One region of the Ensifer sp. Root127 genome, then DNA from elsewhere that is predicted to be linked to it. Evidence: riboswitches for the same ligand, from Rfam matches in the RefSeq annotation. Region 1 holds a riboswitch; the other holds the start of a gene.
What was found. Region 1 has a riboswitch for thiamine pyrophosphate ahead of thiB (thiamine ABC transporter substrate binding subunit). Riboswitches for the same ligand answer to the same signal wherever they lie in the genome.

Region 1 (7,146 bases):
CGCCGAATTCGGTCGGCGTCAGCCCGACCGTGCCGATCAGGACGAAGGGCAGCATCGTCGCTTGGGCGTAGAGCGCGCCGACGGCGCCGGCAATCACCAGGGTCGAGGAGACGAAGCGGGTATCTGTCAGAAGCTCGCGATAGGCGGCAAGGATCGGCCGCAGATGGCCCTTGGCCGGATCGGGCGTCGCGGTTTCGGCCATGAAGAACTGCACGCAAACGCAGGCCATCAGCGCAAAGCCGACCATCAGGAAGAAGATAGACTGCCAGCCGAAGAGGCCAAGCGCCAGGCCGCCGAGCGTCGGCGACACCGCCGGCCCGATGGCCAGCATCATGCCGATCATGTTCATGATCCGCGCCGCCTGAAGGCCGGTGAACTGGTCGCGCACGATGGCGCGCGCAACCGTCATGCCGACGGAGGCGCCGATGCCCTGCACCAGGCGCCCGGCGAGCAGGACCGCGACCGATGGGGCAAAGGCTGCCATCAGGCTGCCGGCGAGGTAGATGGTCATGAAGATCAGCGTCGTGCGCCGGCGGCCGATGACGTCGGAGAGCGTGCCCGAAACCAGCTGTGCGAAGGCGAAGCCTGCGAAGTAGAGCGACAGCGTCATCTTGATCGCCGCCTCGCTGGAGGAGAAGGCGCGGACCAGTTCGGGCATTGCCGGTGTATAGAGCGCCATGGAAACGGGGCCGAGCGCGACAAGGAAGGCGCCGATGATGCTGGTGCGCCGTTCGCTCATGCGGCGCGTCATGGCTTTGCACCCTTCTCCTTGCCGGCGACGCACGGATCGAGGCCGCGCAAATTTTCGCGCAGGATACGCAGGTTGGCGCAGAGCATGTCGCGCGTCGCCTCGTCGAGCCCTTCCGTATAGGCATTCATCATCTCGCGCAGCCCCGCCATCAGCTCGGCGAGCAGCGGATCGGCCTTGTCGGTGATGACGACGTTCTTGGCGCGGCGGTCGGCCGGGTCGGGCAGACGGGCAACCAGCTCCATCGCCTCCAGCCGGTCGAGATAGGCCGACAGCGTCATCGGCTCGATGCCCATGCGCGTGGCGATTTCCGCCTGCTTGATGCCCTCGGTCAGCGCCACCTGGATCAGCGTGCGCGCTTCACCGGGCGTGATGCCGAGATCCATGGCGTTGACCTTGCGGTCAAAAGCGCCACGCAGAAGGCGGGAGACATCGGTCAGCAACATGCCGATGGTTTCGGATTCGAGTTTTGTCGGCATCAGGATCGTTCACGAGAGATATAATAAGTTTTCCTTATCATACCCCTTGCCAACTTTCAACGCGGGAGCGGCGAGGCTCAGCCCTCGAGCTCCTCGCGCAGCATCTCCAGTTCCAGCCATTCCTCTTCCATGCGGGCGAGATCGCCGCGAAGCTTTTCCAGCTCCTTCGCCAGTTTCGCAAACGTATTCGGGTCCTTGGCAAAGAGGTTGGGGTCGGCCATCCGCTCCTCGCGCTTGGCTGCCTCCGCCTCCGCCTTGGCGATTTCCTTCGGCAGGTTTTCGAGTGCAAACTTCTGCTTGTAGGAGAGCTTGCCCTTGGCCTTCGGTGCCTCGGCTGCGGGGGCAGCGGCATCGGCCACCTTGGCCTTTTCCGCCTTCTCCGTCTTGCGCCGCTCTTCGATCGCGCCCTTGCGCTGCGCCATCATGTCGGTGTAGCCGCCGGCATATTCGATCCAGCGGCCGTCAGGCGCTTCGGGATTGGCCGGCGCGATGGTCGAGCTCACGGTGCGGTCGAGGAAGTCGCGGTCGTGGCTGACGAGGATGACGGTTCCGGCAAAGCCGGCGACGACCTCCTGAAGCAAGTCCAGCGTCTCGATGTCGAGATCGTTGGTCGGCTCGTCGAGGATCAGCAGGTTGGTGGCGCGGGCGAGAATGCGTGCCAGCATCAGCCGGGCGCGCTCACCGCCCGACAGTTCGCGGATCGGGGTGCGCGCCTGCTCCGGCTGGAACAGGAAGTCCTTCATGTAGCCGGTGACATGGCGCTGCTCGCCGTTGACAATCAGGCTCTCGCCCCGGCCGTCGGTCAGGTAGTGGGCCAGCGTATCGTCGAGGTTGAGATCCTCGCGCTTCTGGTCGAGCGTCGCCATCTCAAGATTGGTGCCGAGTTTCACCGTGCCGGTATCCGGCTCGATCTGCCCGGTCAGCATCTTCAAAAGCGTCGTCTTGCCGGCACCGTTCGGGCCGACAAGGCCGATCCGGTCGCCACGGTGCACGCGAATGGAAAACGGCGCAACGATCGTCCGCTCGCCGTAAGCCTTGGTGATCTTCTCCGCCTCGATCACCAGCTTGCCCGATTCCTTGGCGTCGGAAGCCGCCGCCTGAACGGAGCCCTGCGGCCCCTTGTGGCCGCGATGGCGCGAGCGCATGTCCTGCAATTCGCCGAGACGACGCATGTTGCGCTTGCGCCGGGCGGTAACGCCGTAGCGCAGCCAATGCTCCTCGCGCTCGATCGCCTTGCCGAGCTTGTGCTGCTCCAGCTCTTCCGCCTCCAGCACCTCGTCGCGCCAGGCCTCGAAATGGCCGAAGCCGCGGTCGAGCCGGCGGGATTGGCCGCGATCGAGCCAGACCGTCGCGTTCGAGACCTTTTCGAGGAAGCGCCGGTCGTGCGAGATCAGCACCAGGGCCGAACGGCTGCGGGTCAGCTCGTCTTCGAGCCATTCGATCGTCGGCAGATCGAGATGGTTGGTCGGCTCGTCGAGCAGCAGGATATCCGGCTCCGGCGCCATCACCCGGGCAAGCGCTGCGCGGCGCGCCTCGCCGCCGGAAAGGCGTGCCGGGTCTTCTTCGCCGGTCAGACCCAGGTGCTGCAGTAGGTAAGCGACGCGATACGGGTCGTCGCTTGGGCCAAGGCCCGACTCGGCATAGGCCTGCACCGTGTCGTAGCCTTCGAAATCCGGTGCCTGGGGCAGGTAGCGAACGGTCGAGGACGGATGGCGGAAGACCTCGCCCGATTGCGCTTCGGCAAGACCGGCGGCGATCTTCATCAGCGTCGATTTGCCGGAACCGTTGCGCCCGACAAGGCAGATGCGATCCCCCGGCTCCACCTGCAGGTTGGCGCCGGCCAGAAGCGGCGTGCCACCGAAGGTCAGGAAGATATCGTCGAGTTTCAGAATGGGAGGCGCCAAGGCTCAGGCTCCGGAAAGGTCATAGGGGCGGGCGAGAACGATCGCCCGGCCGGTGTCGAGGGAAATGCGAAGGGGACCCTCCGCGACATTGGAAACGGTGCGCGAAGACCCGAACGGCAACGTGAAATCGGTGAGCGGATAACGCGCGTTGACGATCGTAAGCCCGATGAGATCGGTCAGTCCGAGGATCGAGAATAGGCTGCCCTTCGGCAGATCGATTTCGATCTCGCCTGCAAGCAGCGGATAGGCCTCCTCCTCACCCGAGGTCATGAACACCGGCAACCCACGTTCGGCCAGCGAAGCAGCCTGAAGCAGGTGCAGGAAGGCATGGTCGCTGCGTGATCCTCCGAGCGCGCCGGCAAAGATCAAGGCTTCGGCGCCACGCGACAGCGCCGCCTCGACAGCGATTTCGCCATCGGTCGCAGCCTTGGCGGCGGGATAGGGCTCGCGCGGGACATCGGCAAATTCCGCGAGCAGCGCCTCCTCGGTCGAATCGAAATCGCCCACCCAGACGTCGGGGGTCACGGATAGCACCCGCGCATGCCGCATGCCGCCATCGGCCGCAACGAAGCGGCTGCCTGCGAGCTGGCGCGCAAGGCGATCGGTCGGGGTCAGTGCACCGCCGAGCAGAATGGTGAAGGTGGATCGGGCCATGGCAAAGCCCATAGCGCAAAGGCACGGGCAAGGAAAAGCAAGAAAACCGAACAAGGGCGCGATCCGGCGATTTTGCGTCCTCGTTGTCAGTGATCTTCGGGCAAGGTATCGGGAAACAGCATCTCCGCATAGATCCCGGGGTTGGAATCGGGGATCTCGATGGCGCCGACCGTGCGTCGGTAGAATTCGGCCGGGCCGACGCCGCCGATGATGGCGTAACCGTAGCCTGCGTCACGCATCGCCGTCAGGCTCACGCGCAAGAGCGCCTCGCCGATCCCCGTCCGCGCATGGCCTCGTCGACGCCCGTCGGCCCGAAGAAACCGAGCGCTGTGACATCGTGGCAGGCAAAGCCGACGATCCGGTCCTCGAACACCGCGATGTGCATGCACGTCGGCGTCGATCTGAAGGCCGCCTCCGCCTCGCCCGCCCAGCCGGAGCCAAATGTCTGCTCGATCCAGGGAACAACAAGCTTCGTTCGGGTGCCATTGCGCGGTGAATGCCGATACCGTCAGCAAGCGGTGATCTCGCTTGTGCCGGCAGTGCATAAAGGCGAACGAGCATGTCAGTCATCGCAGGCTCCTTCGGCGTCTGCAAACTCTGCCGACGATTTTACCCCATGCGCCGCGGCGCGAAAATGCGGGGCGGGCGCTTTTGCCGTCCTCAAACTTCGCTTGCCATCAAACCGGCTCGGCGGTAAATCTCTACCCGCTCTAACGGGGTGCCTTCCGACCGCATGGCGGCCGAAGGCTGAGAGGCGTTGAACGCCAACCCGCGGAACCTGATCCGGCTCATACCGGCGGAGGGATTAGACGCGATCGGATCGATACGCCCTTTTCCCATGCAACATCATTTTTAGGGAGAGGTGCCTGCCATGTCCAATTCATCGCAACTCAAGGTTCTTAGCCGGCTAGCGCTTGCCGCGACGGCAGGACTTGTCTTCGCGGCCAATGCCGTTGCTGCCGACAAGACGCTGACCGTCTACACCTATGAAAGCTTCATCACCGAATGGGGGCCGGGTGCCAAGGTCGCCGAAGCTTTCGAGAAGACCTGCGAATGCAAGGTCACCTATGTCGGCGTCGCCGATGGCGTCGAGCTTCTGACCCGCCTCAAGCTCGAAGGCGCGGCCTCCAAGGCCGACATCGTGCTCGGCCTCGATACAAACCTCGTCGCCGAGGCCAAGGCCACCGGCTTCTTCGCGCCGCACGGCATCGAGCCTGCCAACGTCAAGGTACCCGGCGACTTCACCGACGACACCTTCCTTCCCTATGACTACGGCCATTTCGCCGTCGTCTACGACACCCAGACCTTGAAGACGCCGCCGAAGAGCCTGAAGGAACTGGTCGAAGGCGACGCCTCTCAGAAGATCGTCATCGAGGATCCGCGCACCTCGACGCCGGGCCTCGGTCTGCTTCTCTGGGTCAAGGCCGTCTATGGCGACGAAGCCGGCGCCGCCTGGGCCAAGCTCAAGGACAGGGTACTGACCGTAACGCCGGGCTGGTCGGAAGCCTATGGCCTCTTCACCAAGGGCGAAGCGCCGATGGTGCTTTCCTACACCACGTCGCCCGCCTACCACATGGTGGCGGAAAACACCGACCGCTACCAGGCGGCCGAATTCTCGGAAGGTCACTACATCCAGATCGAAGTTGCCGGCATGACCAAGAGCGCCAAGGAGCCGGAGCTTGCCAAGCAGTTTCTCGCCTTCATGACCGGCCCGGAGTTCCAGTCGATCATTCCGACGACCAACTGGATGATGCCGGTCGCGGCGACCAAGGAGCCGCTGCCGGAGGCTTTTAGCAAGCTGGTCAATCCGGAGAAGACTTTCCTGCTGCCGTCGGAAGAGGTGGCGGCGAACCGCAAGGCCTGGATCGACGAATGGCTGGCCGCCATTAGCAAGAACTGAGGCGCATTTGTTCGCGCCTGCCGAAAATCGCATCACGATGACCGCCGGGACTTTAAGTCTCGGCGGTATCCTGCTGTTTGTCGGCCTGGCGATTGCAGCCCTTTTGCTCCAGAGCGGTGACTTCGGCAACAGCGTGCTGTTCGATGCCTATATCTGGCGGGTAACGCGCTTCACCTTGCTGCAGGCGAGCCTTTCGACGCTGCTTTCCGTTGTTCTTGCCATCCCGATCGCACGGGCGCTTGCGCGCCGGCCGAGCTTTCCCGGCCGCGTCTGGGTTCTGCGGGTGATGGCCCTGCCGCTCGGCCTGCCCGTGCTTGTCGGCGCGCTCGGGCTGATCGAGATCTGGGGCCGGCAGGGCGCGCTCAACACCGCCCTCGCCGGCCTCGGGCTGCAGCAGCCGATCAGCATCTACGGCCTTTTCGGCATCCTGCTCGCCCACGTCTTCTTCAACATGCCGCTTATCGCACGTCTCTTTCTCGCCGGGCTCGAGCGCATCCCTTCGGAATACTGGAGAACCGCCGCCAATCTCGGCATGCCGCCAGCCGCACTCTTCCGCTTTGTCGAGTGGCCGGTCCTTCGGGGATTGCTGCCAGGTGCTGCCGGCCTCGTCTTCATGCTCTGCGCCACCAGCTTCACGCTGGTGCTGACGCTCGGCGGCGGGCCTGCCGCCAGCACCATCGAGGTCGCGATCTACCAGGCGCTGCGCTTCGATTTCGACCCGCCGCGGGCGATCGCCCTGTCCGCCCTACAGATCGTCATGACCGGAGCCCTGCTCCTGGCTCTAACGCGTGTCGCGACCGAACCTGCACAAAGCGCAACCGCGGGCAAAATCTCCAGACGCTATGATGCAGGAACCGGCCTCTCCCGGACGTCCGACGCCGGCTGGATCCTGTTCTCGCTGCTCTTCATCGGCGCACCGCTGATCGCCGTCGTCGGTTCCGGCCTGCGTGCGGATCTGGTGAAGCTTGCCGGCGACCCGACCGTGCATCGTGCTCTCGTCACCAGCATTGTCATCGCCGTCCTCTCGGCATTCTTTTGCGTCACCATGGCCGCCGCGATGATCCGCGCCGCCGGCATCGTCGTGGCGCGTCGCCACGCCCCGACCTTGGCCAGGGCATTTGCGGGCACTGTCACCGCCAGCACGTCGCTGGTGCTGCTGGTGCCGCCGGTCGTGCTCGGTGCGGGATGGTTTCTGCTCCTGCGCCCCTTCGGCGATGTCGCCCGTTTCGCCCCCGCCATCGTCGTCGCCATCAACGCATTGATGGCGCTGCCGTTCGTGCACCGGATCCTGGCACCGGCGATGGCAACACATGCCGCACGCACCGACCGACTGACAGCAAGCCTCGGCATCCGCGGCTTCCATCGCCTGCGATGGATCGACTTGCCGCCGCTCCGGAAACCGTTGCTGATGGCGTTCTCCTTCGCCATGGCGCTGTCGCTCGGCGACCTTGGTGCAGTGGC
Region 2 (7,146 bases), on a different contig from region 1:
TCTTTCGCGTGTTGCCGACGCCTTCATGATGATCGACGAGGAGGATGCCGTTTCGATCATGAACCGCCTCGCTCGCCCGAAAGGGGGCGATCCGGCAATCGTTGCTGGCGAAAGCGGCGGTGTCGGGCTGGCTGGCCTCATCACGGTCGCCGGAGACCCGAACATGCGCGCCGCCCTCGGCCTTGATGCCAATTCGCGGATCCTGGTGATCAATACCGAAGGTGCCACGGATCCTGAACGCTACGAAGAGCTGGTTGGCCTCGCGCCGGCTGATGTCGCCGGGGCTGAGAAATTGGAAAGGGTATGACGCGGATGGCAAACACGGATATCGACAAGCTTGTGGCGGAGATGACGGCGTGGCGTCATGACCTGCACGCCCATCCGGAATTCGGTTTCGAGGAAAAGCGGACAGCGGCCTTCGTTGCCGCCAAGCTGCGGGAGTTCGGCCTTGACGAGGTCGCCGAAGGTATCGGTGGCACCGGGGTGATCGGCACGCTGCGGCATGGAACGGGAAATCGCGCCATAGCGCTGCGTGCCGATATGGATGCGCTGCGTATCGCGGAACAGGGGACAATTGCCTATTGCTCCACCCGGCCCGGCACGATGCACGCCTGCGGCCACGACGGCCATACGGCGATGCTGCTCGGCGCAGCAAAGCTGCTGGCCGAGGAGGGTGGCTTTGACGGGACCGTGCGCTTCGTTTTCCAGCCAGCTGAAGAATGGGGGAAGGGTGCACTTGCCATGCTCGCCGATGGCATGCTGGAACGCTTTCCCTTCGACGAGATCTATGGGCTGCACAACATGCCGGGCCTGCCGGTCGGAAAGTTCGAGACCCGTGCCGGCGCCATCATGTCGGCCGAAGACAATTTCGAGGTCACGCTCAAGGGCGTCGGCGGCCATGCCGCGCGACCTCACGCGGGCAACGAGACGCTGGTCGCTGCCTGCGCGACAGTGGTCAATCTCCAGACCATCGTTTCGCGAAGGCTCTCTCCGGCCGATATCGCCGTCGTCTCCGTGACCGAATTGATCACCGACGGCACGCGCAATGCCTTGCCAGGCCTGGCCCGCATTCTTGGTGATGCGCGCAGCTTCCGACCTGAGGTGAGCGCCAGGATCGAACAGCAGATGCGCACGATCGCCAAGGGGACGGCGGATGCCTATGGCTGCGAGGTCGAGGTGACCTATACGCGTGAGTTCGTGCCGCTGCTCAACGATCCGGCTCTCGTCGATCATGCCTTCGCAGCGGCCGGTGCGGTGTTCGGGACGGACAATGTCGCCGTCGCCGCCGAGCCGATGACCGGATCGGAGGATTTTGCCCGGTTCCTCGCGCATGTGCCGGGTTGCTTCGTCTTTATCGGCAACGGCCAGGAATCCGCGCCGCTGCACAATCCGCATTACGACTTCAATGACGATGCCTTGATCTTCGGTGCCCGGTTCCACGCCGAAATCGTCCGGCAACGGCTGGCCGCACCGGATGTGGGGCAGTGACAGTCGCGATGCTCAATACAAACACGATTGAAGGCGGCGCCGTCATGTCTCATCAGTCCATTAATGCCGAACGTCTGCTTACCCGCATCCGCGAACTCGGCGCGATCGGGCGCAACGATCAGGGGCAACTGACACGGCTTGCTGCGTCTGACACCGACAAGCTCGGGCGGGACCGCCTAGTCGCTTGGCTGCAGGCCGCGGGGCTGGAGATCGCCGTCGACCGCATCGGCAATATCTTCGGCGTCTGGCAAAGCCAGGATAACGCCGGGCAATCGCCGTTAATGCTCGGCTCCCATATCGACACGGTCATCAATGCCGGCATCTACGATGGCTGCTACGGCGTGCTTGCCGCCCTCGAAGTCATCGAGACACTGAAGGAGCAGGGATTCGCGCCTGTCCGCCCGATCGTCGTCGCGGCCTTTACCAACGAGGAGGGGGTGCGCTACGCGCCCGATATGCTGGGGTCGCTTGTTCATGTGGGCGGCCTTGCGGTCGAAGCCGCGCTTGCGACGGTCGGAACCGATGGCACGACGCTCGGAGCGGAACTCGCGTGCATAGGTTACGCCGGCACCGCGGAGCCCGGCTTTCTGAAACCTCATGCCTATGTTGAATTGCACATCGAGCAGGGGCCGGTGCTTGAGCGCGAAGCGACCACGATCGGCGCCGTCGAAAATCTGCAAGGGATTTCCTGGCAGCGCGTGACCATAGAGGGCGTTGCCAATCATGCCGGTACCACGCCGATGGCGATGCGCTCCGATGCGGGCCTTGCTGCCGCGCGCGTCGGCCTGTTCCTGCGCGAGCACATCGCGCGATCAAACGCGCCGAGCGTTGCGACGATCGGAACCATGCGCTTCGAGCCGGACGCGATCAACGTCATCCCCTCGCGCGCGGTCTTTACCATCGACCTGCCCGACCCGGACGAGGATCGCCTGAGGGCGCTTGAAAGCGCGCTTTCCGGCTTTCTCGACCGGCTTGAGCAGGAAGAGCATGTGACCGTCTCAGTCGAGCGTCTCGCCCGGTTCGAGCCCGTCAGTTTCGACAGTGCGGTCGTCGCGGCGATTGAAGTTTCCGCGAAGGCCCGTGGGCTGAAGAGCCGGCGGATGACCTCCGGCGCCGGCCACGACGCCCAGATGATCGCCCGCATCGCGCCGGCTGCGATGATCTTCGTGCCGAGCCACGACGGGATCAGCCACAATCCGCGCGAACACACGGATCCGGCAGACCTCGTCGCCGGTGCCAATGTTCTGCGCGATGTCGGCGCTCTGCTTGCAGGCAGCCCTTAGGGCGCCGGAAGGGGCCGGGTGCGACCTCCTTGGAGCGATCAAGATGCTGATGCGGCAACAATTCCTCTCACCGTCATGCTCGGGCTTGACCCGAGCATCCAGCCGGCACCTCTGTGTCAGCCTCGTATCAACAGGCCGGCTGCCTCCAATGTCATGCTCGGGTCGAGCCCGAGCATGACGAAGAGATGGGCCATTGCGTAAAGAGCGCCGGAGCCCGCCGGGCGCCAGAAGGGGCGGGGTTGCCGCCCCTTCTGGCGTGGTCGTTATCCCCGTACGTCTGCCTCGCTGTCGACCGGCATATAGAGGTCGCCACCCTCACGATACTTGGCCGCCATCGCTTGAAAACCTTCCTTCTGCGCCTCGGCGCGGATGTCGTGCGAGATCCGCATCGAGCAGAACTTCGGCCCGCACATGGAGCAAAAATGCGCGACCTTGTGCGCCTCCTTCGGCAAGGTTTCGTCGTGGAAGGAGCGGGCGGTTTCCGGATCGAGCGACAGGTTGAACTGGTCCTCCCAGCGGAACTCGAAGCGGGCGCGCGACAGGGCGTCGTCGCGCGTGCGGGCCGCCGGGTGCCCCTTGGCGAGATCGGCGGCATGGGCCGCGATCTTGTAGGTGATGACGCCCACCTTGACGTCGTTGCGGTCGGGAAGCCCCAGATGTTCCTTCGGTGTCACATAGCAGAGCATGGCCGTGCCGAACCAGCCGATCATCGCAGCACCAATGCCGGAGGTGATGTGGTCGTAGCCGGGGGCGATGTCGGTCGTCAGCGGCCCAAGCGTATAGAACGGTGCCTCGCCACAGACAGCGAGCTGCTTGTCCATGTTTTCCTTGATCTTGTGCATCGGCACGTGGCCGGGGCCCTCGATCATCACCTGGCAGTCTTTCGCCCAGGCGATCTTCGTCAGCTCGCCCAGCGTTTCCAGTTCGGCAAATTGCGCCGCGTCATTGGCATCGGCGATCGAGCCCGGGCGCAGGCCGTCGCCGAGCGAAAACGAGACGTCATAGGCGCGGCAGATGTCGCAGATCTCTTCGAAGTGCTCGTAGAGAAAGCTCTCCTTGTGGTGGTGCAGGCACCACTTCGCCATGATCGAGCCGCCGCGCGAGACGATGCCGGTGACCCGGTCGACCGTCAGCGGGATATAGTGCAGCCGGACACCGGCATGGATGGTGAAGTAGTCGACCCCCTGTTCCGCCTGCTCGATCAGCGTATCGCGATAGACCTCCCAGCTCAGATCCTCGGCGATGCCGTTGACCTTTTCCAGCGCCTGGTAGAGCGGCACGGTGCCGATCGGCACGGGCGAGTTGCGGATGATCCATTCGCGGATGTTGTGAATGTTGCGGCCGGTCGACAGGTCCATGACCGTGTCTGCGCCCCAGCGGGTCGCCCAGACCATCTTCTCCACTTCCTCGGCCATCGACGAAGTGACGGCGGAGTTGCCGATATTGGCATTGATCTTCACCAGGAAATTCCGGCCGATGATCATCGGCTCGGACTCCGGGTGGTTGATGTTGGCCGGAAGCACGGCGCGACCGCTGGCGATCTCCTGGCGGACGAATTCGGGGGTGACGTGATCGGGGATATGGGCACCAAAGCTTTCGCCGTCGCGTAGCGTGACGCGTGCAGCGTCGCGGCCAAGGTTCTCGCGGATGGCGACGAACTCCATCTCGGGCGTGATGATGCCGGCCCGCGCATAGGCAAGCTGCGTCACCGCGCGCCGCCCGGTCGCGCGCAAGGGCGCGTGGCGGAAGGGAAAGGTCGGCGTCAGCCGGTCGCCGGAGGCAAAGCCGTTGTCTTCCGGCCGCACGTCGCGTCCGTCATAGGCTTCGACATCACCGCGAGCGATGATCCAGTTGCGGCGCGGTCGTGGCAAACCGTCCTCGATGCGGATGTTGGCATCTTCTACGGTGTAGGGACCGGAGGCGTCGTAGACGGTGACCGGCGGCTCGCCCGACGTCGGGTGCAGGGTGATTTCGCGCATGGGAACGCGGATGTCGGGATGGATCGTGCCTGGCTTGTAGACCTTTTTCGAGGCGGGAAGCGGGCCTTTTGTGACCGAGAGTTCTGCGGGTTTGGTGGCAATATTCATGATGAGGCTCCAAGTTTGCGGTTGGAGACCCAGTTCTGAAGCCGGAAGGAAAAGACATGTTCGCCTGAAATTCCGCGCGAATGACGGAATCGTGGCGTCAATGTCTGCACCGTCCCTACGCCAGTATGAACTGGATCAGGTTCAACGGGTCACTGCGCCTCGGTCGGCAAAGCCGATCCGCCCAGCAGTATCTCAGCCCCTTGACGGGACCCCCCTGGTGAATGCCTAGAGATAGCCATCGATCCGGATGCGCAGTCAAGCGTTAATCCGAAGGTTGCGTGTCAGGCCTGTTGATTGCCCGGTAGAGCGTTTCCGGATGAGACGAAGCCGCGGGCACGCTCGTTCTTTTGGTTTTTGCGCATTTCCTGACGGAAAACCGCTCCGCACTTTTCCTGGAAATGCGCTAGCGGCCGGACTTCTCTGATCCCCGGCGATCGGCATAATCCGCACGGTTGATGCCGTGCCGCTGCAGCTTGTCATAGAAGGTCTTGCGCGGAATGCCGAGCGCTTCGATCGTCGCCTTGACGTCGCCGTGCTGCGCCCGCAGCGCTTCTTTCAGAATTTCCGCCTCGTAGCGCTCGATCCGCTCGGGCAGGCCGGCACTGGTCGGCGCCGCGGCAATCGGTTGGCCGAGCGAACCTTCGACGCCAAGGGCGACGCGCTCAGCGAAGTGCGAGAGCTCGCGCACATTGCCCGGCCAGGAATGAGACATCAGATAGTGGCTGACGGCCGGCGAAAGCGTCGGCACGTCGCGCTTGAAACGCTCGGCTGCCCGCGTCAGGAAATGCGAGAAGAGAAGGGGGATATCGTCCCGGCGTTCGCGCAGCGGCGGGATCGACAGGGTGACGACGTTCAGCCGGAAATAGAGATCCTCGCGAAAATCGCCCCGCTGGGCCGGGTCGCCGAGGTCGATCTTGGCCGCGGCGATGACCCGGATATCGACGGGGCGCACGATATTGGTGCCAAGCGGCGTGATCTCACGGGCTTCAAGCACTCGCAGCATCTTGACCTGCGTTGCCGGCGGCATCGCCTCGATCTCGTCGAGGAAAAGCGTGCCGCCGCTCGCATGCTCGATACGGCCGACGCGCTTCTTCAGGGCACCGGTGAAGGCGCCGGGCTCGTGGCCGAAAAGCTCGCTCTCGATTACCGTTTCCGGCAGTGCGCCGCAGTTCAGCGCCACGAAGTTGCCGTTGCGGCGCCGGCTCCAATTGTGCAGCAGCGTCGCCACCACCTCCTTGCCGCTGCCGGTTTCGCCGGCAACAAGCACATCCACGTCGGTGTCGGCGATATGCCGCAAGGTCTGGCGCAGCCGTTCCATGACCGGTGTCTGGCCAATCAGCGGCAGGCTCTCACCGGCGACTTCGGCTGCGCGTTTCAGCGCGCGGTTTTCCATCACCAGCCGGCGTTTTTCCAAGGCGCGGCGTGCGCTCTGCACCAGACGGTCGGCGGCAAAGGGTTTCGGGATGAAATCATAGACGCCGTCCTTAATGGCCTGAACGGCCATCGGGATATCGCCGTGGCCGGTGACCAGAATGACGGGCAGGTCGGGGTCGAAGTCGGCGATCCGGCGAAACAGCGTGAGGCCGTCGATCCCGGGCATGCGGATATCGCTGACGACGATGCCGTCAAAATCCGGGTTGAGGATTGCGAGCGCTTCCGCCGCGCCGGGAAAGGCGGAGACCGCGAGGCCGGCAAGCTCCAGCGTCTGCTTCATCGCCCGCCTGAGTTCGCTGTCGTCGTCGACGAGGCATACGGATTGCTGCATCGCTCAGGCCCTCTTCAAACGCACGGTGAAGACGGTGCCTTCTGGGCCGGTCTTGACCTCGATGTCGCCGCCATAGTCAGCGACAATCTCCTTGGAGATGGCAAGGCCGAGACCGAGGCCTTCATCCTTGGAGGTGTTGAACGGGGTGAAAAGGTCTTCGAGGATATCGGGCCGAATGCCCGGACCATTGTCGGCGACAACAAGCGAAACTGTTTCGGAGGGGCCTAACTCGCACCGCACACGGATCTCAGCGTCTGCCCGATCACCGAGGGCTTCCAGGGCATTCTGCAACAGGTTGATCAGCACCTGTTCCAAGCGGATGCGATTGCCGAGCACGCTGAGGCCGTTATCAGGCAGGTCGATGACGATCGCGTCCATGCGGCCGGCAAAGCGGCTGCGCAGCAGCATTCGAGCGCCTTCGATCACCTCCCGCATCGCCGTCGGTTCGGCGACGAAACGGCCCTTGCGCGCAAAGCTGCGCAGTTCGTCGGTGATGGTGCCGACCCGCTCGGTCAGCGCAGCG

Region 2: linked by a shared signal. The riboswitch ahead of thiC (phosphomethylpyrimidine synthase ThiC) and the one ahead of thiB (thiamine ABC transporter substrate binding subunit) in region 1 are both predicted to bind thiamine pyrophosphate.

Annotation. Positions count from the first base shown of each region.
Region 1 is NZ_LMDX01000052.1:250,536-257,681, forward strand. Features, by position in the region: gene ASD03_RS33715 (multidrug effflux MFS transporter) at 1-751, opposite strand, end outside; gene ASD03_RS33720 (MarR family transcriptional regulator) at 748-1,227, opposite strand; gene ASD03_RS33725 (ABC-F family ATP-binding cassette domain-containing protein) at 1,305-3,131, opposite strand; gene ASD03_RS33730 (thiamine diphosphokinase) at 3,135-3,785, opposite strand; partial or broken gene ASD03_RS33735 (GNAT family N-acetyltransferase) at 3,872-4,355, opposite strand; TPP riboswitch at 4,490-4,607, shown strand; gene thiB (thiamine ABC transporter substrate binding subunit) at 4,657-5,685, shown strand; gene thiP (thiamine/thiamine pyrophosphate ABC transporter permease ThiP) at 5,717-7,146, shown strand, end outside.
Region 2 is NZ_LMDX01000054.1:325,856-333,001, reverse strand. Features, by position in the region: gene ASD03_RS36705 (diaminopropionate ammonia-lyase) at 1-307, shown strand, start outside; gene ASD03_RS36700 (M20 aminoacylase family protein) at 313-1,488, shown strand; gene ASD03_RS36695 (Zn-dependent hydrolase) at 1,533-2,771, shown strand; gene thiC (phosphomethylpyrimidine synthase ThiC) at 3,035-4,858, opposite strand; TPP riboswitch at 4,953-5,084, opposite strand; gene ASD03_RS36685 (sigma-54 dependent transcriptional regulator) at 5,262-6,623, opposite strand; gene ASD03_RS36680 (sensor histidine kinase) at 6,627-7,146, opposite strand, start outside.